DNA from 3 places in the Pseudomonas versuta genome. Region 3 is predicted to be linked to each of the others. Evidence: predicted binding sites of a transcription regulator. Region 3 holds the regulator's gene; each other region holds the start of a gene.

Region 1 (7,953 bases), 2.4 Mb from region 3:
TCGGAATAAGAATGTTTGAGTTCCGCGTCTTGGTGCTAAGCGCTTGAATTTTGGGCATAAAAAAGCCGGACATTTAGTCCGGCTCTTTAAAATTCGGTCATCAGGCGACGGAAAATTCCGCCGGGTAACTCATTACTGCCTGGCTAGCTTGCAGCGAGGAGAGGGTTTCACGAACCACTTGCTTGGCTAAACAAGCACATTTGCCGCATTGGCTTGCGACGCCGGTCGCTTCACGCACTTCACGGTAGCTGCAGCAACCGTCATAGATTGCGTCGCGGATTTTCCCATCGGTAACGCCAGTGCAAAGGCAAACGTACATAAATAAGAACCATCGCTGGTTGGGATTCAATGCGAGGGATCTTAATGTTAACGAGAATGATTGTCAAAGTACCTTGAGTCTCAATCAGGCCTCGATGACACTCCAGTGACGAACGGTATGAGTCGACAGTTTCCCGGTCATTAAAAAGGGTTAAGGCCGGTCCGGACGAGCGGTGTATGATGGCCGGTCTTTTTACGCGGGAGCTGGTCCAAGGCTGATTTTTGCAATAGCAGCCAGACCGGACCCCGTTCTTCACGTTGCACACCAGGAGATATCCAATGAGCGTACTCGTAGGCAAACAAGCCCCTGACTTCACCGTCGCAGCCGTACTCGGCAATGGCGAAATCGTTGACAGCTTCTCGCTGTCCACTGCTATCAAAGGCAAATATGGCCTGGTGTTCTTCTACCCGCTGGACTTCACTTTCGTTTGCCCGTCCGAGCTGATTGCTCTGGACCACCGCATTCCTGAGTTCCAGGCACGTAACGTTGAAGTGGTTGCAGTGTCCATCGACTCTCATTTCACTCACAACGCATGGCGCAACACTCCAGTGAACAATGGCGGCATCGGTCAGGTGAAATACACCATGGCTGCCGACATCAATCACGCAATCTGCAAGGCTTATGACGTTGAAACTGAAGGCGGCGTTGCTCTGCGTGGCGCATTCCTGATCGATGACAAAGGCGTTGTTCGCTCCCAGATCGTGAACGACCTGCCACTGGGTCGTAACATGGACGAACTGCTGCGTCTGGTTGACGCTCTGCAATTCCACGAAGAGCACGGCGAAGTTTGCCCGGCCAACTGGAAGAAAGGCGATAAAGGCATGACGGCTTCGACTGCCGGCGTTGCTGCTTACCTGGCTGAGAACGCTGACCAGCTGTAACGGTTAGTTCAGGCATAAAAAAACCGGACTCAATGTCCGGTTTTTTTATGGCGTGATGCAAGCCTTAACGACAGTATCAGTCGTTGAAGTCTTTCCAGCCGCCCATTTGTTTCCAGCGGTTAACGATGCCGCAAAACAGTTCAGCGGTCTTTTCGGTGTCATAGCGTGCTGAGTGTGCTTCACGGCCGTCAAAATCGATATCGGCTGTTTGACAGGCTTTGGCCAATACAGTCTGGCCGTATGCCAAGCCAGCCAAGGTTGCGGTGTCAAAGCTGGAGAACGGGTGAAACGGGTTACGTTTCATGTCCAGGCGCGCGACAGCTGCGTTAAGGAAGCCCAGGTCGAAGCTGCTGTTGTGACCCACCAGAATGGCGCGTTTGCAGCCATTGGCTTTCAGGGCTTTACGCACGCCACGGAAAATGTCGGTCAGGGCTGTTTCTTCGCTTACAGCCATGCGCAGCGGGTGATCAAGCTTGATCCCGGTAAATTCCAGGGCTGCGGCTTCGATGTTGGCGCCTTCGAACGGCTCGACACGGTGGAAATAGGTGTGCTCCGGGTACACAAAACCTCTTTCATCCATGCCGATGGTGACTGCTGCAATTTCCAGCAAGGCATCAGTGGCGCTGTTGAAGCCGCCAGTCTCAACATCGATTACGACCGGCAGATAGCCGCGAAAACGCTCAGCCATCGGGTGGCGTGAGCCGCCGCCATGACCGCCTTCGTGTTCGTCATCATAATGGTCGTCGCTCACAGCTGTTCCTCCAGCAGGCGCCAGCGCAGTTTTTCACCGGCGCGCAGCGGAATTACGGTCAACTCGCCGAATGGCAGGCTGGTTGGGGCAGTCCACTCCTGGCGAACCAGGGTGATTTTTTCGGTACTGGGGGCCAGGCCGTAAAAGCGCGGGCCATTCAAGCTGGCAAAAGCTTCCAGTTTGTCCAGGGCATTGCGCTGTTCAAATGCTTCGGCATACATCTCGATGGCCGCATAGGCCGTATAGCAACCGGCACATCCACACGCAGCTTCTTTGGCATGCTGGGCATGCGGCGCCGAGTCGGTGCCCAGGAAGAATTTCTGGCTGCCGCTCGTGGCCGCATCCAGCAGGGCTTCCTGATGAGTGTTGCGCTTGAGGATCGGCAGGCAATAGAAGTGCGGGCGAATACCGCCAACCAGCATGTGGTTACGGTTGTACAGCAGGTGGTGAGCCGTAATGGTTGCACCTACGTTTGCCGAAGCCTCATTGACGAACTGCACTGCGTCAGCGGTTGTGATGTGCTCGAACACGACTTTCAAAGTCGGGAAGCGATCAACAACACGGCGCATGTGCTCGTCGATAAAGATTTTTTCGCGGTCAAACACATCCACATTGGCGCGGGTGACTTCGCCGTGTATCAGCAATGGCATGCCGACCTCGGCCATGACTTCAAGGACCGGGAAGATCGCGTCGATGCTGGTTACGCCAGAATCGGAGTTGGTCGTGGCGCCAGCCGGGTACAGCTTGGCGGCGTGCACAAAACCACAGGCCTTGGCAGTGCGAATGTCTTGCGGCTGTGTTCGGTCAGTGAGGTAAAGCACCATCAACGGCTCAAAACGGCTACCAGCCGGGCGAGCAGCCAAGATGCGCTGGCGGTAGGCATCGGCTTCGGCAGCATTACGCACCGGAGGTACCAGGTTTGGCATGATGATGGCGCGGCCAAAAGTGCGCGCAACATCTGCGACAGTGTGGGGTAGCACAGCACCATCGCGAAGATGTATATGCCAGTCGTCGGGACGCAGCAGGGTCAGGCGGTCAGACATTGGGGATTCCAGGCGGGTCAAACTGATGCGAATGCTACCGGAAAAGACTCTCTCAGGCACTCGCTATCAAGTTTTGTGGTGGCTAACCGATATACGTAAGGTCTGCGGTAAACCGACGGACTGTTTTTTTGCGGTACAAGCCTGTGGAGGCTGCGGTGCGCCAGTGTTATCTCATCCTGTTTGGCATATTTGCCAGCCTGCCTGCCATGGCCATGACTTTTCAGACTCGACTGGAGAACATTGAGTGGAAAGTCGAAGGCGATAAATTCGAGTGTCGCCTGATTCAACCGATTACCGATTTCGGTTCTGGAGCTTTCGTACGTCGTGCGGGAGAACAAGCTGTTTTTCGCCTCAATGCCTACAACTCAGTGCTGGGCGAGGGGGCTGCTACTTTGCTGGCCGCAGCTGCGCCATGGCAGCCGGGGCGGGGTGACATTGATCTGGGCACGGTACGCATTGGGCGCGGACAAGTACTCTTTAATAGTTCGCAGGCTCAGGCAGGGCGCTTGTTTCGTGGGTTGCTGGAGGGACGCAGCCCGCTGGTGAGGCATTACTCATCTACGGGCGGTTTGTCGGAGGTACGTTTATTGCCGGTCAAATTTCGCCAGGCCTACAGCGATTACGAAGCCTGTACTACAAAGCTATTGGCCAAAAACTTTGAACAGGTACGTCAAAGTCAGATCGGGTTTCCTGGTGGTGGGATCGAGCTGGACATCAAGGCCCGGTTCACCTTGCAAGTCATGCTCGACTATCTAAAGGCAGACCCTACAGTCAATCACCTCATCCTTGAGGGGTATTCTGACAATAGCGGCAATCGTTTGACCAATCGCGAGCTGTCACGGCGCCGTGCCATGGCTGTGATGAGTTACTTCAAGGAGAACGGCCTGCAGGAGTCGCAGATGACACTGCGTTTCCATGGCGAGCAATACCCCTTGGCACCTAACAACAGTGCTGCCAACCGCGCTAAAAACCGTCGCGTCAGCGTACGTCTGGAGCGCGTGCCCGAACCTGAAAGAGCGGCTCCTCCTGCGCCTGCCAAGAGCTCGGGGACAGTGTCCTGAGTTGCAACCATTGGTCGCCTTGTTGAAACTTACTGTCGCCTTGTCGTCATAACGTGTCGCGCCTCTGTAAATTTATGCACTTGGGCGGTAGACTGTTCGGCTTTTCGAACAACCCGTGGAGTGATGGCATGGCGGACGTAAACAAGGTCGTTCTGGCTTATTCGGGCGGCCTGGACACTTCGGTGATCCTCAAGTGGCTGCAGGATACTTATAACTGTGAAGTCGTAACCTTTACCGCCGATCTGGGGCAGGGTGAAGAGGTCGAGCCTGCACGCGCCAAGGCGCAAGCCATGGGCGTCAAGGAAATCTATATCGATGACCTGCGCGAAGAATTTGTTCGAGACTTCGTGTTCCCGATGTTCCGTGCCAACACCGTTTATGAAGGCGAGTACCTGCTGGGTACTTCCATCGCACGTCCGCTGATTGCCAAACGTCTGATCGAAATCGCCAACGAAACCGGTGCCGATGCCATCTCCCATGGCGCGACGGGCAAAGGTAACGACCAGGTTCGTTTTGAACTGGGTGCCTACGCACTGAAACCAGGCGTCAAGGTTATTGCCCCATGGCGTGAGTGGGATTTGCTCTCGCGTGAAAAGCTGATGGATTATGCAGAGAAGCATTCCATTCCGATCGAGCGTCACGGCAAGAAAAAATCCCCATACTCGATGGACGCCAACTTGCTGCACATCTCTTACGAGGGCGGTGTGCTGGAAGACACCTGGACCGAGCACGAAGAAGACATGTGGCGTTGGACCGTCTCTCCGGAGAACGCGCCTGACACTGCGCAGTACCTGGAACTGACCTACCGCAACGGCGATATCGTTGCGCTGGACGGCGTTGAAATGACGCCGGCGACTGTACTGGCGACCTTGAACCGCATTGGTGGCCAGCATGGTATTGGCCGTCTCGACATCGTTGAGAACCGTTATGTCGGCATGAAGTCCCGTGGCTGCTACGAAACACCAGGCGGCACCATTATGCTGCGGGCTCACCGTGCCATTGAGTCGATTACCCTGGATCGTGAAGTTGCTCACCTGAAAGACGAGTTGATGCCCAAGTACGCCAGCCTGATTTACACCGGCTACTGGTGGAGCCCAGAGCGCATCATGCTGCAACAAATGATTGATGCTTCCCAGGCTCATGTGAACGGTGTTGTTCGCCTCAAGCTATACAAAGGCAACGTGATTGTTACTGGTCGCAAATCTGACGAATCGTTGTTTGATGCAAATATTGCGACATTCGAAGAAGATGGCGGTGCTTACAATCAGGCTGATGCTGCCGGATTCATCAAGCTGAACGCCTTGCGCATGCGTATTGCCGCGAACAAGGGTCGTAAGCTGTTCTGATATACCTGCAGATAGAAAAGCCCGACCCGCAGGTCGGGCTTTTTTTTGTCGGTCTGCCACGTCATAGCGGATGTTTCGGATCTCATTAACCCCATCCTCAAGTGTCTGAATTAGCCGTGGAGGTTTGATCCACTAAAGATCCAGGCATATGCCTTTCGAGAGTTGCCGTTGTTGAAGTGGCGCATAACCTTTGTCGCCATTTTAAATGTCGGTTATGAGAATAAGTATTATTGGTTGGGCGTTTACTACGGATTGGGCTGTATACCTGGTTAAAGCAGTCATGTAGCGAAAGGATGTAACAAGTGTTTAATGTTTAGAAACGTTTTTAGGATAACTCTTTATTTTTTGTAGGATATTTCTTTAATTGTTGTTGGAGGGTTAGATGCTATCCCCAGGGATGGACAACTAGGCTATTGTGCGGCCTCTAAAAATTAGTACAGTGGAAAATGGAATTACCCATGAATAAAGTGCTGATCGTGGATGATCACCCTGTGGTTCGTCTTGCTGTACGTATGCTCATGGAACGACATGGCTACGAGGTCATAGCAGAGACGGATAATGGAGTAGATGCATTGCAACTTGCTCGGGAACACACGCCTGATATTGTAATTTTGGATATCGGGATTCCCAAGCTTGACGGGCTTGAAGTTATCACCCGCTTGTCAACACCTGATGCGCCGATGAAAATACTGGTATTGACCTCGCAAACCCCGGGCCATTTCTCCATGCGCTGCATGCAGGCGGGAGCTGCAGGTTATGTCTGCAAACAGCAGGATTTGACCGAACTGCTTAGCGCTATCCGGGCCGTGCTTTCAGGGTACAGCTATTTCCCCAATCAAGCTTTGCACGCTGTGCGTTCCAACTTGGGAAATGCCAGCGAAGCCGAGATGGTCAATCGCCTTTCGGGGCGAGAAATGATGGTGCTGCAGCAACTGGCGCGTGGTAAGAGCAACAAGGAGATAGCGGATGGCATATTTCTCAGTAACAAGACGGTGAGTACATACAAAACACGTCTTTTATTGAAGCTCAATGCCCGATCACTGGTTGATCTCATTGAACTGGCCCAGCGTAATGGTCTGGAGTGAAATACACGTGATTCGCTGATCTTCGACAGTCCCTGAAAACAAAAAGCCTCCGCTAATGGAGGCTTTTGATGTCGCGAGCTTAAAATTTAAAGATCGTATGGATAATCTTCCAGCTCCTTTTGCAGCCGTTTATCTGCCAGAAGCGCATCAATCGTCCGGCGCTTGGCCAAATTGGTTTTAGCGACCTCGACTACAGGCTCAACGATCTCGTCTTTATCTGAGACAGGAAAATCTTCTTCTACTTCCACATCCAGTTGTTCTTTGCCAGTGCTCATTCAGTTCACTCCAGGCTAAGACGTTCAATGGCGCCCCTTATAGCGATAATCGCTGCGCGGGTAAAAAAGATTTTCTCAATCGATCAGTACATAAACGCTCTATCGCTCAATCGTCAGAGGTCTTTTCCTTGAATTCGCACAGGTCTTCTATGCGGCAGCTCCCGCAGCGCGGCTTGCGCGCCTGGCAAACGTAACGACCATGCAGGATGAGCCAGTGATGGGCATCCAGCAGGTAAGGCTTGGGCACGAATTTCATTAATTGCTTTTCGACCTCGACCACATTTTTGCCTGGTGCAATGCCGGTTCGGTTACTGACCCTGAATATATGGGTATCTACGGCCATGGTCAGCTGTCTGAAGGCGGTGTTGAGCACAACGTTTGCGGTTTTACGACCTACCCCTGGAAGGGCTTCAAGCTCTTCTCGGGTTTGTGGCACCTGACCGGCATGCCGTTCAATCAGCAAGCGACAGGTTTCGATCACGTTCTTGGCCTTGCTGTTATACAGGCCAATGGTCTTGATGTACTGCGAAAGCCCTTCCACTCCCAGAGCGTAGATGGCTTCTGGCGTATTCGCGACCGGGAACAACCTGGCCATTGCCTTGTTCACGCTCACATCAGTGGCTTGCGCTGACAAAATCACGGCAATCAATAATTCGAAGGGTGATGTGTAGGCCAGTTCGGTTTTGGGCTCGGGATTGTCTTCGTGAAACCGGCGAAATATTTCAAGGCGCTTTGCGGCGTTCATGGGTAAAAACAATTCCTGGAGGGCGATCCGTTATCTCAGGGCTAAAATTTATCAGGCTTTGGGTTCTTCCAAGGTACTGACTGCCAATTCGGCCTGTGAAACCGCGTCATTTAAAAGCGCCAGTTGTGCACCTTGTTGTTCTTGGGTGATGGCTTTTTTAAGTTCAGCCCGGCGCATGGCGAGCTGAATTTTTGCACGTTTAAGCTCTGCGTTATTTATAACAGGCGCGCTGGCAGAGGAATCAGGGCCCGGTTCCATTTGGGCGAGTGCCTGTTCAGCTGCTTCAAACTGTTGTTGAAGAATGACCAACTGCGATTGCTGCTGTGCCGTTGGAGGATGACCAAAGGCTTTAAGCGATTTGTTTAACTGGGCGCGTGCCATTGCCAGTGTGACTTTGGCTTTTTTCAACGCCATCTCGTCGAAACTGGAGGGGGCGTTTGTTTGCCC
Region 2 (7,953 bases), 340 kb from region 3:
TGACAGCATGTCCAGCTCTCCGCTGGTGGCAGCGCTTGACCCGCGGGTGGATGAACAGGTGGTGCAGGACCAGATGGTGGATAACATCGCGCCGGAGCCTGAAGCTGAGCATTCAGAGCCTGAAATCAAGCCAGAGCCCTGACCTGCAGGCGCGAGCTTGACTGTAGGAGCGAGCTTGCACGCGAGCTCTTCAACGAGAGAGCAAAAAGCTCGCTCCTACAGGTTTCTAATAGTCGTCTTTATCAAACTGGCGCGCTTCACGCTGCAATTGATACACAAAGCGTTCGACCTGGCGCTGCACACCACCGCTGATGTTGTGAAAGCGCATGCCGGCAAAGGTGATATTGAGGTGTTCCTCGAAGTGCAGGTAGCGCAACTCCACGGGCGTGGTCATGGAACCGAAGGGCAGGGCTGCACTGAAGCGCTCATACACCTGGCCCAGTTGCATGCATTCGCCGATGTCACCTTCAAAGCGCAACTTGCAGCCAGTGGCCGATACGTCCAGCAACTTGCCCTGGAGCGGTGCCTTGAGCTTTTCGCCGGCCACTTGCACATTGACCAGATTGACCAGTTTGAGCGCTGCACGAAAGGCGTTGCGCCGCTGGTGGTACAGCACTTCGCCCGGCAGGGCCGTGCGGTAGCAACGGTGGCCCTGGGTGTCGTCGATGGTCAGGCGGGTGCTGCATTCCCAGGCAATTCTTACGCCCTCATGGAAGCCTTCAACCCGAAACGGTACGCCCTCCTGAAGAAAACGTTCGCCATCGCGGGGGATCATTTCGTCCAGGGCCATGCAATTGCCTGCGCGATCCACTTCGACGACATAGCTCTGAAAGCGCTGGCTGCGGTCTTGGAAGGTAATGATCAGCGGGTCATGGCTCTCTTGCAGCAGGCGCAGGCTGGAGGACACTTCCAGAGGTGTGGTGAGCACCTTGGGTAGCTGCGGAGCATCTTGGGAATCGAACACGGTTCAGCAGTCTCCGGACAAAAGAACAGCAACACGCAATTGGTAGCATTTTGCCATTATGTGGCGAGTCTAGATAGCGTGACCGTGCCGGCTCAGGCCTGGCTGTAAGCGCGGGGCTTGTTGAGCATTGAGGTTGAGCCGCGCGCGTCATACAGCGAAGGCGCTTCGCCGCCATGCAGGATGCGCAATTGATTGGCGGTGATCGCCTGTTGAGTCTGGATCGATTGGCCATTCACCAGGTTGGCGGCCTGACACTGCGCCAGCAATTGGTTCAGCACATCGCTTTGCGCCAGTAATTGCTCGCCTACGCTGGAATGGCTGGCAAGGCTTTCAAGGCCGCTGCGGTTGGTGGGCAAGCCCAGGCTTGCCAGTATCTCGCTGCGTCGGCGGCCATGTTGCTCAAGCAGGATGATCAACGACTGTTTGCGCGCCAGAATTTTTTCCAGCACCGGCATGTCGCGTCCTTTAAGGGCGATGGACTCGTCCTGCAACAGGCCGAGCAGCTGCGTGGCCGGTGCCAGGTCATCGTTGATCAGTTGCAGCAAATTTTCGTCGTGCATGTCGGGCTCAAGGGTTTTAAGCGTCCAAAAGCCTGGCACTGGCCGTGGGCCTAGCGCTGAGCTTCTATATTCAGCAGTTTGCCGGCGACACGATTGCTGTCGACTTTATAACTGCCATCGGCAATGGCTTGCTTCAGTTCGGCGACCCGGTTTTTATCCACCACCGGTTGGTCACGCAACGAGTCACCGATTTTCTGCAACTGTTGAGCTTCTTGGCTGAGGTGCACAGATTCACCGCTTGGGGCGCTGACACTGGTTTGTTCCGGGCTGGCTGCAGGGGCCGCTTGCGTGGCGCTGCCTGCTTGCTGGTTGGCATTGCTGCGGGTGCTGCCGGTTAGGGGCGGGGCACTGTTGAGTCGACTGAAGTCGATGACCATGACGAAAACCTCTGGATATTTGGACGCTTGCCATGTTTTCGGCCATACCCGGGAAAACTTTAGGCGCGATTAATCACGGCTTGATGCTTGTCTGTACTGACCTGCGTCAAGGCACAGTGTAGGAAAGTCACCCAACTATGCCAATTTTCCTACAGTGCCACCTCAACCTGCCCCGGCGCGGTAACCCGGGCCCGGATGATGCGTTTGGAGTTGAGGTTCTTCACCCGGATCTGCTCGCTGAGGCCACCGTCTGACAGGGCTTCGCCGGGCATCTTGACACTTAATGTGCCGCTACGGGCGCTGATGACTACGTGATCGCCTTTGCGTACGGCAGCAGCCTGTTCCAGATGGGTCAGGGTCAGCACCTGGTCAGCGACCATGGGCCGCAGCAGCTTTTGACCCACTGCCAGCTCGGTCGCGGTCAGGTAACCCTGGTTGATCAGGCTGATATCGCGCTCGCGCAGGGTGACATCGGCGTAGTCGATAACCATGCCGCGCTGCAGGGGATGGGTCACGGTGACGACATCGCGGAACAGTTTGACCTGGGCCGGAACAAAGATGGTCCAGGGCGAGAGCCCCTCGCAACGCACGCGCACAATCACGCGCCCCATGGGCTGGGCAGGGCTCTCGAGGCTGGCTGTCAATTCCTTGTCGCAATTGGCCAGGCGCAGGCGGGGATCAAGATTGTTGACCTGAATTTGATAGCGGCCTTCAATCTGACCAGTGGCAAGGTAGTCTTCGACGGTGAATTCAAGAAAGCCCTGGGTCACGCCGATAAGCTGATCAGGAGATGTGAATTCCTCCGCGTAGGACGGCATGCCGATAATCGTCAGGCACAAGGCCGCAAGCAGTCTGAAATAGCTGTGTGACACGTGGCAGGATTTTGTCGTTTTTGCGTTCATGGCAGATAAATAGCAAAGCCCGTGCCGTTTGCCGGGCAATGTGTGTCGTAACTTAAAGTTTTAACAGGAGCTGTGTATGGCCGGAGTGATGGATGCGGTTAACCAGCGCACTCAACTGGTAGGGCAAAACCGCCTTGAACTGTTGTTGTTTCGTCTGGACGGGCCACAGCTATACGGGATCAACGTGTTCAAAGTCAGGGAGGTGCTGCAATGCCCAAAACTGACAATGATGCCCAAATCCCATCCGGTGGTATGCGGTGTGGCGAGCATTCGCGGGGCGACTATTCCGATTCTCGATCTGGCGATGGCTACCGGTTCGGGGGCGCTGCAGGACCAAAGCAGCCCGTTTGTCATCATTACCGAGTACAACACCAAGACTCAGGGCTTTTTGGTGCGCTCGGTCGAGCGTATCGTCAACATGAATTGGGAAGACATTCATCCGCCGCCCAAAGGTGCCGGTCGCGACCATTACTTGACGGCCGTGACGCGGCTGGATGAGCAACTGGTCGAGATCATCGATGTGGAAAAGGTCCTGGCTGAAGTTTCGCCTACCCCGGAAGCCATTTCACAGGGTGTCGTGGATGTCGAGACTCAAGCCAAAGCGCTGTCTTTACGGGTGCTGACGGTTGATGATTCGTCGGTGGCACGTAAACAGGTTGCCCGTTGCCTGCAAACGGTCGGGGTCGAGGTGGTATCACTGAACGACGGCCGTCAGGCGCTGGATTACCTGCGCAAAATGGTAGATGAGGGTAAAGACCCGTCTGAAGAGTTTCTGATGATGATCTCGGACATCGAGATGCCGGAAATGGACGGCTACACCCTGACCGCCGAAATTCGTAACGATCCACGCATGAAAAATCTGCACATCATTCTGCATACTTCATTGTCCGGCGTATTCAATCAGGCAATGGTCAAGAAAGTCGGTGCCGATGACTTTCTGGCCAAGTTTCGCCCTGATGACCTGGCATCCCGGGTCGTTGACCGGATCAACGCAGCAGACCATAGCCAGGGTTCACCCCTGGCGGTCAACACGATTTAAGAGGCTTGATCATTTGTCGACGGCTAATTTGGATTTTCAACAGTTCCGGGTTTTCCTGGAAAAAGCCTGTGGCATTTTGCTGGGTGAGAACAAGCAGTACCTGGTCTCCAGTCGCCTCAACAAGCTGATGGAGCAGCAAGGGATCAAATCCTTGGGCGAGCTGATTCAGCGTATTCAGAGCCAGCCCCGCAGCGGGCTGCGCGAGCAGGTGGTCGATGCCATGACCACCAATGAAACCCTGTGGTTTCGCGACACCTATCCCTTTGAGGTGCTGAAGAACAAAGTCCTGCCCGAGCAGATCAAGGCCAACCCCGGCCAGCGCCTGCGTATCTGGTCGGCGGCCTGTTCTTCGGGGCAGGAACCGTACTCGCTGTCGATGGCGATTGACGAGTTCGAGCGCAGCAACCTTGGCCAGTTGAAGCTGGGCGTGCAGATTGTTGCCACCGACCTGTCCAGTTTGATGCTCAACACTTGCAGAACGGGCGAATACGACAACCTGGCGATTGGCCGCGGTCTGTCGCAAGAGCGTTTGCAACGCTATTTCGAGCCCAAGGGGCCGGGGCGCTGGGTACTCAAGACGGCGATCAGAAATCGGGTCGAGTTCCGCTCCTTCAACCTGCTGGACAGCTACGCCGGGTTTGGCAAATTCGACATCGTGTTCTGTCGGAACGTGCTGATCTACTTTTCGGCTGAAGTGAAGAAAGACATCTTGCTGCGCATTCACAGCACCTTGAAACCGGGTGGTTATCTGTTTTTGGGCGCCTCCGAAGCGCTCAATGGCTTGCCGGATCATTACCGGATGGTGCAATGCAGCCCGGGGATTATTTACCAGGCCAAGTAGGCAAAACAGGAGCCCTCATACGGCTCCTTTTTTATGTCCGCCAATCTTTCCCTGTAGGAGCGAGCTTTTCAGTGGCCGCAACAGCTCGCGAGCAAGCTCGCTCCTACATGGGGAGGGGCGGTCAGGGGGGCGGCAGAAAAGCGGCAGTCGGCGGTCAGGCATTGCCGCTTTTATGGCATTGCCGCTCCCCGCATCCCTGCAAACCCCGCCAATACGGCTCTCGAGTAATTGGCACGGGGTTTGCTCAGTTCATGTCATGAAAAGCCTGAATCACATTCAGGTCAGCCCACAAAGGTTTCCCGACATGAGCATCAGCTTCGATAAAGCGCTCGGTATCCACGAACAGGCCCTGGGCTTTCGCGCACAGCGTGCCGAAGTGCTGGCGAACAACATTGCCAATGCCGACACCCCGAACTACAAGGCCCGGGACCTGGATTTTGCTTCTGTGCTCGCCGCACAGAGTGACAAAAACCAGAACGGCACGTTTGCATTGAACAAGACCAACAGCCGGCACATCGAAGCCCAGGGCCTGAGCAGCGGCGACGAGTCCCTGCAGTACCGTGTGCCGATGCAGCCGTCGATCGACCAGAACACGGTGGACGCGCAACTGGAGCAGTCGAACTACGCAGAAAATGCGGTCAACTTCCAGGCCAGCTTCACCTTGCTCAACAGCAAATTCAAAGGGCTGATGTCAGCCCTGCGCGGGGAGTAATTCATGTCTCTAGCCAGTGTTTTCAATATCGCCGGTAGCGGCATGAGTGCACAGACCACGCGCCTGAACACCGTCGCCAGTAACATCGCCAACGCCGAGACCGTGTCGTCGAGCATCGACCAGACTTACCGCGCACGGCACCCGGTGTTTGCCACCATGTTTCAGGGCGCGCAAAACGGCACCGACGGCTCGCTGTTTCAGAACCAGGACGGCGCCGGCAACGGTGTGCAAGTACTGGGCGTGGTCGAGGACCAGAGCGAACTCCAGGCCCGTTATGAACCTAACCATCCTTCTGCCGACGCCAAGGGCTACGTGTACTACCCCAACGTCAATGTGGTTGAAGAAATGGCTGACATGATTTCTGCCAGCCGTTCGTTCCAGACCAACGCGGAAATGATGAACACCGCCAAAACCATGATGCAGAAGGTCCTGACCCTCGGTCAGTGATAAGGGACGACGCAAATGAGTGTGACCGATTCCACCAGCGGCCTGACCCTGAATCAGGTACTCGCCAACTCTGCTCAGGCCAAGACCACCGACACCAGTCTGGCCGGGGCGTCCAAGGCCGTTGCCGGCAGCAGTTCTCTGGGCAAGGATTCATTCCTGCAATTGCTGGTGACCCAGCTGAAAAACCAGAACCCGCTGGACCCCCAGGACAACACTGCGTTCGTGGCGCAACTGGCGCAGTTCAGCAGCCTGGAAGGCATCACCACGCTCAACGATTCGGTGAACTCCATCACAGGTGGCCTGCAGTCTTCGCAAGCCTTGCAGGCGTCGTCGCTGGTGGGCCGTTCGGTGATCGTGCAAACCGGCGAAGCCTATGTCGACCCTTCCAGCGGCAAACCGTTTAACGGTTCCGTGGTGGTACAGGACGCCGATTCCAAACCCACCATCACCATTACCGATGCGGACGGTGAGGTGGTCAGGACCCTCGACCTGGGCACCCAGAAAGCCGGTAATGTGGACTTCACCTGGGATGGCAAGGATAGCGACGGCCTGTTGCTGGACAAGGGCAACTATACCTTTACCGCCTCCAGCAAAACCGACACTGCCACCACCGCGCTCACTACTTACCTGCCAGCCACGGTCAATAGCGTGACCCTGAGCAAGACCGGGGGCGAAATCATGCTCAACCTCGCAGGCCTGGGCAGCATTGGAATATCCAAAGTCCAGACCATTGGCCTCTAAGCCGACTCAAGGAGATAAACATGTCATTCAATATCGGCCTTAGCGGCCTGTATGCGGCCAACAAGCAACTCGACGTTACCGGCAACAACATTGCCAACGTCGCGACCACCGGTTTTAAAGCATCGCGCGCAGAGTTCGCGGACATCTACTCGGCCAGCAAGCTGGGGACCGGCAGCAAGACGGTCGGCAGCGGCGTCAACCTGGCGGCGGTCTCGCAAAATTTCGGTCAGGGGGCGATCAATAACACCGGCAACCTGCTGGACATGGGCATTTCGGGCAGCGGCTTCTTCGTGCTCAGTGACAATGGCGCCTTGAGCTACACCCGTGCCGGTACTTTCAAGTCCGACAAGGACGGTTACGTGACCAGCACTGACGGCACGGCGCGCCTGCAGGGCTATGGCGTGGATGCAAACGGCAATATCGTCAACGGCACCTTGACCGACCTGCGCATCGATACCTCCAACCTGGCGCCCAAGCCGACCGGCTCGGTGCAGTCCACGATCAACCTGAACTCCAACGCCGACACGATTGATCAGGTCGCGAACAAGTTCGACCCAGGCGAGACCGCCAGCTACAGCAAAAAATTCAACACCACTGTTTACGATACCCAGGGCAACCCGCACCCGATGGATCAGTACATGGTGAAGACCGGTTCCAACACCTGGAAGACCTACACCCTGATTGACGGCCGCAACCCTGATGGCAGCCCGGTCAGTGGCACCGGGGCTAAAGACCCGGTGGCCTCGACCATGAGTTTTGATTCGACCGGTGCCCTGGTCAGCGTCACGACTCCGAACCCGGTTGCCGGCGAACCTGACATTATCGGCAGCACTTTGACTGTCGCGGACTGGATGCCGGGCGCCACCGTCAATGGTGCATGGGTGTCCAACGGCGCGAAGGCCAAAGACCTCGGTTTTGGCATCAACATGGCCAGTACCACCCAGTACAACACCGACACCTCGCGCAACCCGCCAACCCAGGACGGCTACGCGACCGGCCAGATCAACAACCTGACCATCGATGGTTCGGGCGTGATGTTCGCCAACTTCAGCAACAACCAGAGCCGTGCCATTGGCCAGATCTCGCTGGCCAGCTTCACCAACGAGCAAGGCCTGCAGCCTGCGGGCGGTACAGCCTGGAAAGAGACTTTCGCTTCCGGCCTGGCCGGTTACGATGCGCCGAAGGTGGGTACCCTGGGTTCCATCCAGTCCAACTCGCTGGAAGATTCCAACGTTAACCTGACCAGTGAGCTGGTGGACCTGATCAAGGCGCAGAGCAACTACCAGGCGAACGCCAAAACCATCTCGACCCAAAGCACCATCATGCAGACCATTATCCAGATGACCTGATAGCGGGCCGCACAATAAAAA
Region 3 (7,953 bases):
CCAGCACCAATTCGCCGACCATGTTCATGATGTCGTCCAGCCGCGCAGTATCAACCCGCACAGTGGTTTCGGCTTCAGAGGCCACCGGCTTTTCTGCGCTGGCCGCCAGTGCCCGGGGCGCCACGGCACGGGGAGCCTCGGGCGCACTGGCTACCGGAGCCGGCGCCTGGGCGGCTGCAACCGCTGCAACCGCAGGGCTCTGGGCAGAAAACTGGCCTTTGCCGTGCAACTCATCGAGCAGTGCTTCAAATTCGTGATCGCTGATGTGATCCGGGCTGACAGGCTCGTCAACCTGGTCAGGTGCCGCCACCAACGCATCGGTATTGAATGAACCTTTGCCATGCAACTGATCAAGCAAGGCTTCGAATTCGTCGTCGGTGATCTCATTGCTCACCGCCTCCGGCACCACAGGGACCGGCTCTGGCGCGACACTGGCAACCGCATCGGCGCGGAACTGGCCCTTGCCGTGTAACTGGTCGAGCAGCGACTCGAATTCGGCATCGCTGATTTCATCGCTGGCGGTTGGCGCTACAGGTGCCGGTGCGGGCTCGGCTGCAGCAGCCTTGACCGCATTGAGTGAGTCCAGCAGCATTTCAAATTCGTCATCGGTGATATCGCTGTTGTCGCTGGCCACCGATTCGGCAACCGCAGCCGGTGCGGCAACCGTCTGCACTGAAGCAGGCTCGGCCAGGCGCGCCAGGGCAGCCAGCAACTCAGGGCTTGCCGGCGTAATCGGGCTACGCTCGCGCACCTGGGTAAACATGCTGTTAACCGCATCCAGGGCTTCAAGAACCACGTCCATCAACTCCGAATCGACGCCACGCTCACCCTTGCGCAGGATGTCGAAAACGTTCTCGGCGATGTGGCAGCACTCCACCAACTCATGGAGCTGCAGGAAGCCGGCGCCCCCTTTTACAGTGTGAAAACCGCGAAAAATTGCATTGAGCAGGTCCGCGTCATCCGGTCGGCTTTCAAGCTCGACCAGCTGTTCGGACAGCAGCTCTAGAATCTCGCCGGCTTCAACCAGGAAATCCTGAAGGATTTCTTCATCGGCGCCGAAGCTCATGTACGTGCTCCTTGAAGTAGGACCTTTCGACGCCGGGACGGGTAACCCTTCCCGAGCGCCTACACAGTGCCTAGAAACCTAAACTGGAAAGCAAATCGTCAACATCATCCTGGCCGGACACGACATCATCACGTTTATCGGCATGAATCTGCGGACCTTCACCCTTAGTCAGGTTTTTTTGCGAATTATTTTCTGCGAGCAGTGCAGCACGGTCATGTTCGATCCCTGCAAAGCGATCGACCTGACTGGCCATCAGCACCAGCTTGAGCAAATTGCTTTCCACATCGGTCACCAGTTGCGTGACACGCTTGATCACCTGACCGGTGAGGTCCTGGTAATCCTGGGCGAGCAAAATGTCAGTGAGGTTGGCGGACACAACGTTGTTATCGGCTTCGCTGCGCGTCAAAAAGCTGTCAACCCGACGCGCCAGCTCGCGAAACTCCTCGGCGCCGACTTCTCGGCGCATAAAGCGCCCCCAGTCTGCGCTCAGGGCCTTGGCCTCGTTGCCCAGTCCATTGACCAGCGGTGTGCTGTTTTCTACCAGATCCATGGTTCGATTGGCCGCAGCTTCGGTCAGCTTCACAACATAAGCCAAACGTTCGGCGGCATCGGTGATCTGCGACACTTCTTCAGCGCGCGGCATGTTCGGATCGATGTGGAAGTTGACAATCGAGCTGTGCAACTCACGGGTCAGCTTGCCGACCTCCTGGTACAGGCCGCGATCGCGCGCCTGGTTCAGCTCATGAATCAGTTGCACCGCATCGCCAAACTTGCCCTTCTCAAGGCTGTCGACCAATTCGCGAGCATGCTTTTTCAGGGTCGACTCAAACTCGCCCTGTGTCGCTTCTTGATGCTCCATAGCGCCCCCCGGGAAACCGTTCAACCGATTCGATCAAAGATTTTTTCGATCTTGTCTTTGAGTGCGATGGCAGTGAACGGCTTGACCACATAGCCGTTGACCCCGGCCTGGGCCGCCTCGATGATTTGTTCGCGCTTGGCTTCAGCGGTCACCATCAGTACGGGCAGGTGCTTGAGTTTTTCGTCGGCACGCACATGGCGCAACAGCTCGATACCGGTCATGCCCGGCATGTTCCAGTCCGTCACCAGAAAGTCGATGTTGCCCAGGTTAAGGATCGGCAACGCCGTGATGCCGTCGTCCGCCTCCACCGTGTTGGTGAATCCGAGGTCACGCAACAGATTTTTAATGATCCGGCGCATCGTTGAGAAATCATCAACGATGAGGATCTTCATGTTCTTGTCCAATTCGACCTCCAAGCAGTCTTAAACGCGTTCCGTCTCTGGAAGCGCCATTCAATCAATCCGGTTTCGCACACGCCATGAATCAACGGTGGGAGCGGACTTGCGCGCGATGCAGGCAACGCGGCCTGCCTGACACACCGCGTCGCTCCCATCGCGGGCAAACCCGCTCCCACCGTAAATCAGCGTTTTCCCGCTAGTTTCAGTTCGCCCGCCACTGGCTCAGGCGCGCCCGCAATCGGGCTGCGCACTGGCTGTGCAACTGGCTGACGCGCGATTCGCTAACCCCCAGCACCTCGCCGATCTCCTTGAGGTTCAGCTCCTCGTCGTAATACAACGCCAGGACCAGACGCTCGCGCTCCGGCAACAGGCTGATCGCATCGGCCAATGCCGCCTGGAAACGCTCATCTTCCAGGTCGCGCGAGGGTTCAAGGTGAGCACTCGCGCCATCCTCATGCAGCCCTTCGTGTTCGCCGTCCTGCAACAGATCGTCGAAGCTGAACAGGCGACTGCCCAGGGTGTCATTCAAAATGGCGTAATAATCGTCGAGGCTTAACTGAAGTTCGGCCGCAACCTCGTGATCTTTAGCGTCACAGCCGGTTTTTGCTTCAATTACCCGAATTGCATCACTGACCATGCGCGTATTGCGGTGCACCGAGCGCGGAGCCCAATCGCCCTTGCGCACCTCATCGAGCATCGCGCCGCGGATGCGGATACCGGCATAGGTCTCGAAGCTCGCGCCCTTGGTGGCGTCGTATTTGGTCGACACTTCGAGCAGGCCAATCATCCCGGCCTGGATCAGATCGTCCACCTGTACGCTGGCGGGCAAACGCGCTAACAGGTGATAGGCGATACGCTTGACCAACGGTGCGTAGCGTTCGATCAGCTCATACTGGCTGTCACGCGACGACTTGCTGTACATGCGATAGCCGCTGGCGGTCATCAGTGCCGTCCCCCGCCTGCCTGTTGAACCAGACGCTCGACAAAGAATTCCAGGTGGCCCCGGGGATTGGCCGGCAGCGGCCAGGTGTCGACTTTCTGGGCGATGGCCTTGAACGCCAGCGAGCACTTGGAACGCGGAAATGCTTCATACACGGCACGCTGTTTTTGCACGGCCTTGCGCACACACTCGTCGTAGGGCACTGCGCCCACGTATTGCAGGGCAACATCCAGAAAACGGTCGGTAACCTTGGTCAATTTAGCGAACAGGTTGCGACCTTCCTGGGGGCTCTGGGCCATGTTGGCCAGCACCCGGAAACGGTTCATCCCGAAATCGCGGTTCAGCAGCTTGATCAGCGCGTAGGCATCGGTGATCGAGGTCGGTTCGTCACACACCACCAGCAGTACTTCCTGGGCTGCGCGCACGAAACTCACCACTGAGTCGCCGATCCCGGCAGCGGTGTCGATCACCAGCACATCGAGGTTATCGCCCAGGTCACTGAAGGCCTGTATCAGGCCGGCATGCTGGGCCGGGCTCAGGTTGACCATGCTCTGGGTGCCCGAGGCGGCCGGCACGATGCGGATTCCGCCGGGGCCCTGGAGCAGTACGTCGCGCAGCTCGCAACGACCCTCGACCACATCGGCCAGAGTGAACTTGGGGGTCAGTCCGAGCAGGACATCGACGTTCGCCAAACCCAGGTCGGCGTCCATCAACATGACGCGCCGGCCCATTTCTGCCAGCGCGATGGACAAGTTGACTGACACGTTAGTTTTACCGACGCCACCCTTGCCGCCGGTCACTGCGATCACCTGTACGGGATGCATGCTGCCCATGATCATTTTTTACCTTGTCTTTCTTAGACGCGGCTACAAAGCTGGCTGCGCGTGCCCACTGGCACAACACCTTGCAGACCATCGATGTAGGTACATTGGTACAAAATCTTGACTACCTCAGCCGACCTGTTTGGGAGGGCTTTGATAGATATCAGCGAACATATCGGCCATGGCCTCTTCGCTGGGTTCTTCCTGCATTTGCACACTCACCGCCCGGCTCACCAATTGGTGACGACGCGGCAAGTGAAGATCATCGGGGATCCGCGGACCATCCGTGAGATAGGCCACCGGCAGCCCGTGGCTGATCGCCAGGCTCAGTACCTCCCCCAGACTCGCCGTTTCATCCAGCTTGGTCAGAATGCAACCGGCCAGCCCGCACCGTTTGTAACTGAGGTAGGCCGCCGCCAACACCTGCTTCTGGCTGGTGGTAGCCAGTACCAGATAATTGCGCGCCTTGATGCCACGCCCTGCAAGACTTTCAAGTTGCAGGCGCAGCGCCGGGTCGCTGGCTTGCAAGCCGGCGGTATCAACCAGCACCACGCGCTTGCGCACCAACGGCTCAAGGGTCTGGCCCAACGACTGGCCAGGCGCCACGTGAGTCACGGGTACATTGAGAATGCGGCCCAAGGTTTTGAGTTGCTCCTGGGCACCGATCCGGAAGCTGTCCATGCTCACCAATGCAATATTCTGCGCGCCGTACTTGAGGACATAACGCGCTGCCAGCTTGGCCAGGGTCGTGGTTTTACCCATCCCTGCCGGGCCAACCATCGCAATCACACCGCCCTCTTCCAGCGGTTCAAGCTCAGGGGTGGCGATCATCCGTGCCAGGTGGGCCAGCAACATCCGCCACGCCTGACGCGGCTCTTCGATTTCAGCCACTTGTGCCAACAGGTCCCGCGACAGCGGCCCGGACAAGCCGATACGCTGTAAACGACGCCATAAATTCGCTTGTGCAGGCCGCGAGACTTGCATCTGGTTCCAGGCCAGCGAGCCCAACTGCACTTCGAGCAACTCACGCAGTACATTGAGTTCCGAGCGCATGTTGTCGAAGGCACGCTGGTCCATCGATGGCGCGGCCACCGGTGCCGGACGCGCAGGCTCCTGCAGTGCCTGCTCGGTCAAGGGTTCAGCGGCGGTCAGCGGCAGGCCGGCAAACAGCTGGCGGCTGACATCGGCATCGCCCTCAACGCGCAAACTCAACTCGGCCCGGGCCGAGACAATGCTGGACTGGGTCTTGCGCAGCTCTTCTTCCAGCTCGATATTCGGTACACGGGGTGCCAGCGCAGACAGCTTGTAGTCCAGCGCGGCAGTCAGTTCCACGCCCCCGGCGATACGGCGGTTACCGATAATGGCGGCGTCGGCCCCCAATTCATCACGAATCAGCTTCATGGCCTGACGCATGTCGGCGGCGAAAAATCGCTTCACTTGCATAAATCAAACCCTCAGCCGTTAGGGCCTACTGTCGCAACAATCGTGACTTGCTTGTTATCAGGGATTTCCTGGTACGCGAGCACATGCAGGTTAGGCACCGCCAGGCGTCCAAACCGCGAAAGCATCGCGCGTACCGGGCCTGCCACCAGCAAGATCACCGGGTTGCCTTGCATCTCCTGACGCTGGGCGGCGTCGATCAGCGAGCGCTGGAGTTTTTCAGCCATGCTCGGCTCCAGCAACACGCCCTCTTCCTGGCCTTGTCCGGCCTTTTGCAAACTATTGAGCAATATTTGTTCCAACCTTGGTTCCAAGGTGATCACAGGCAGCTCAGACTCAACGCCTACAATGCTTTGCACGATTGCGCGGGACAGCGCGACGCGCACGGCTGCAACCAAAGCGGCAGTATCTTGACTCTTGTGGGCATTGTTCGCGACGGCTTCGGCAATGCTGCGAATGTCGCGCACCGGCACCTGCTCTGCCAACAAGGCCTGCAACACTTTGAGCAACTGCGACAGGCTCAAAATCCCCGGCACCAACTCTTCGGCCAGCTTGGGCGAGGCCTTGGCCAGCAACTGCATCAACTGCTGCACTTCTTCATGACCGATCAACTCATGGGAGTGCTTGTACAGAATCTGGTTCAGGTGAGTGGCCACCACAGTGCTGGCATCCACTACGGTATAGCCCAGCGATTGCGCCTGACTGCGCTGGCTGACTTCGATCCACACGGCTTCCAGACCAAAGGCCGGGTCTTTGGTGGTGATCCCGTTGAGCGTGCCGAATACCTGCCCCGGGTTGATCGCCAGCTCGCGATCGGGGTAGATCTCGGCCTCGGCCAGAATCACCCCCATCAAGGTCAGGCGGTAGGCGCTGGGGGCCAGATCGAGGTTGTCGCGGATGTGCACGGTGGGCATCAGAAAGCCCAGGTCCTGAGACAGCTTTTTACGCACGCCCTTGATCCGTGCCAGCAACTGCCCACCCTGATTGCGGTCCACCAGCGGAATCAGGCGGTAACCGACCTCCAGCCCGATCATGTCGATGGGCGTTACGTCATCCCAGCCCAGCTCCTTGCTCTCCTGGGCGCGGGCCGGCGAAGGCAGCAGCTCTTGTTGGCGCTGCACTTCTTGCAGGGCCTGGACCTTGACCACGTTCTGTTTTTTCCACATCAGGTACGCCACGCCCCCCGCAACGGCGGCCAGGCTCAGGAACGAGAAGTGCGGCATGCCCGGCACAATCCCCATGACCGCCATTAAACCGGCCGACACCGCCAGCGCCTTGGGCGAGGCAAACATCTGCCGATTGATCTGCTTGCCCATGTCTTCGGAGCCGGAAGCACGGGTCACCATGATCGCAGCTGCAGTGGACAGCAAAAGCGATGGCAACTGCGCCACCAAACCGTCACCGATGGTGAGCAAGGCATACACCTTGCCGGCCTCGCTGAAGGTCATGCCGTGCTGGAAGATACCGACGGCCATGCCGCCGATCAGGTTGATGAACAGAATCAGCAAACCGGCGATGGCGTCACCGCGCACGAACTTGCTGGCGCCGTCCATAGAACCGTAGAACTCGGCTTCCTGGGCCACTTCCTGACGACGCTGCTTGGCCTGTGGCTGATCGATCAGGCCGGCATTGAGGTCGGCGTCGATCGCCATTTGCTTGCCGGGCATGGCATCCAGGGTGAAACGGGCACTCACCTCGGAAATACGCCCGGCGCCCTTGGTCACCACGACGAAGTTGATGATCATCAAAATCGCGAACACGACGATACCGACCACGTAGTTGCCGCCGATCACCACCTCACCGAAAGCCTGAATCACCTTGCCCGCGGCGCCGTGACCTTCCTGGCCGTGAAGCATCACCACCCGGGTCGATGCCACGTTGAGCGCCAGGCGCATTAACGTGGCAACCAGCAAAATGGTGGGGAACACTGCAAAGTCCAGCGGTCGCAGGGCGTACACGCACACCAGCAACACCACAATCGACAGCGCAATGTTGAAGGTAAAAAACACGTCCAGCAGGAAGGCCGGAATTGGCAACATCATCATTGCCAGCATCACCAGCAGCAACAACGGCACGCCCAACTGTCCATGACCCAAACCGGCCAGACCGTTGCGTGCGGTGTTGATTAACTGAGAGCGATCCAATGACATTGCGACAAACCTTTAGCAAACTTTTGACGCCAGATGCGCCGTAAAGCCAGCTTGTGCAAGAAACCTTCCAACTTAGGCAAATGGCCATGCCTATATTTCAGAGCTGCCGGGCGGCAGTCATATATGCATAACCCTGTAGGAGCGAGCTTGCTCGCGAGCTGTTTGTCTGCAGATTGAAAAGCTCGCTCCTACGGTCAAACGTGGCGCCGCAAATCAGTTCCACCACCACTCCCCCAGATCAATCACCAGGCACGCGCTGCTGCTGGACCGGAACACCAC

What was found. Region 3 encodes FliA, which starts transcription of late flagellar genes. Its sites were predicted from a motif close to CTAAAGTTTNNNNNNNNNNNGCCGNTAA; they were not measured.
Region 1: a site for FliA is predicted at 3,060-3,087, ahead of AOC04_RS01805 (flagellar protein MotY). Genes of this name have one in related genera too.
Region 2: a site for FliA is predicted at 1,937-1,964, ahead of flgM (flagellar biosynthesis anti-sigma factor FlgM). Genes of this name have one in related genera too.

Annotation. Positions count from the first base shown of each region.
Region 1 covers NZ_CP012676.1:386,738-394,690, forward strand. Annotated here, with positions in the region: gene AOC04_RS23240 (bacterioferritin-associated ferredoxin) at 101-319, opposite strand; gene AOC04_RS01790 (peroxiredoxin) at 598-1,200, shown strand; gene rnt (ribonuclease T) at 1,277-1,951, opposite strand; gene pyrC (dihydroorotase) at 1,948-2,994, opposite strand; gene AOC04_RS01805 (flagellar protein MotY) at 3,150-4,055, shown strand; gene AOC04_RS01810 (argininosuccinate synthase) at 4,184-5,401, shown strand; gene AOC04_RS01815 (response regulator transcription factor) at 5,860-6,486, shown strand; gene AOC04_RS01820 (PA3496 family putative envelope integrity protein) at 6,573-6,761, opposite strand; gene nth (endonuclease III) at 6,868-7,506, opposite strand; gene rsxB (electron transport complex subunit RsxB) at 7,558-7,953, opposite strand, start outside.
Region 2 covers NZ_CP012676.1:3,176,432-3,184,384, reverse strand. Annotated here, with positions in the region: gene AOC04_RS14215 (MFS transporter) at 1-142, shown strand, start outside; gene AOC04_RS14210 (flagellar brake protein) at 227-964, opposite strand; gene AOC04_RS14205 (flagella synthesis protein FlgN) at 1,057-1,524, opposite strand; gene flgM (flagellar biosynthesis anti-sigma factor FlgM) at 1,575-1,901, opposite strand; gene flgA (flagellar basal body P-ring formation chaperone FlgA) at 2,051-2,803, opposite strand; gene AOC04_RS14190 (chemotaxis protein CheV) at 2,880-3,842, shown strand; gene cheR (protein-glutamate O-methyltransferase CheR) at 3,856-4,683, shown strand; gene flgB (flagellar basal body rod protein FlgB) at 4,988-5,395, shown strand; gene flgC (flagellar basal body rod protein FlgC) at 5,399-5,842, shown strand; gene flgD (flagellar hook assembly protein FlgD) at 5,858-6,583, shown strand; gene flgE (flagellar hook protein FlgE) at 6,604-7,932, shown strand.
Region 3 covers NZ_CP012676.1:2,836,003-2,843,955, forward strand. Annotated here, with positions in the region: gene AOC04_RS12590 (chemotaxis protein CheA) at 1-1,066, opposite strand, end outside; gene AOC04_RS12595 (protein phosphatase CheZ) at 1,137-1,925, opposite strand; gene AOC04_RS12600 (chemotaxis response regulator CheY) at 1,946-2,317, opposite strand; gene fliA (RNA polymerase sigma factor FliA) at 2,526-3,269, opposite strand; gene fleN (flagellar synthesis regulator FleN) at 3,266-4,096, opposite strand; gene flhF (flagellar biosynthesis protein FlhF) at 4,214-5,527, opposite strand; gene flhA (flagellar biosynthesis protein FlhA) at 5,539-7,668, opposite strand; gene AOC04_RS12625 (hypothetical protein) at 7,888-7,953, opposite strand, start outside.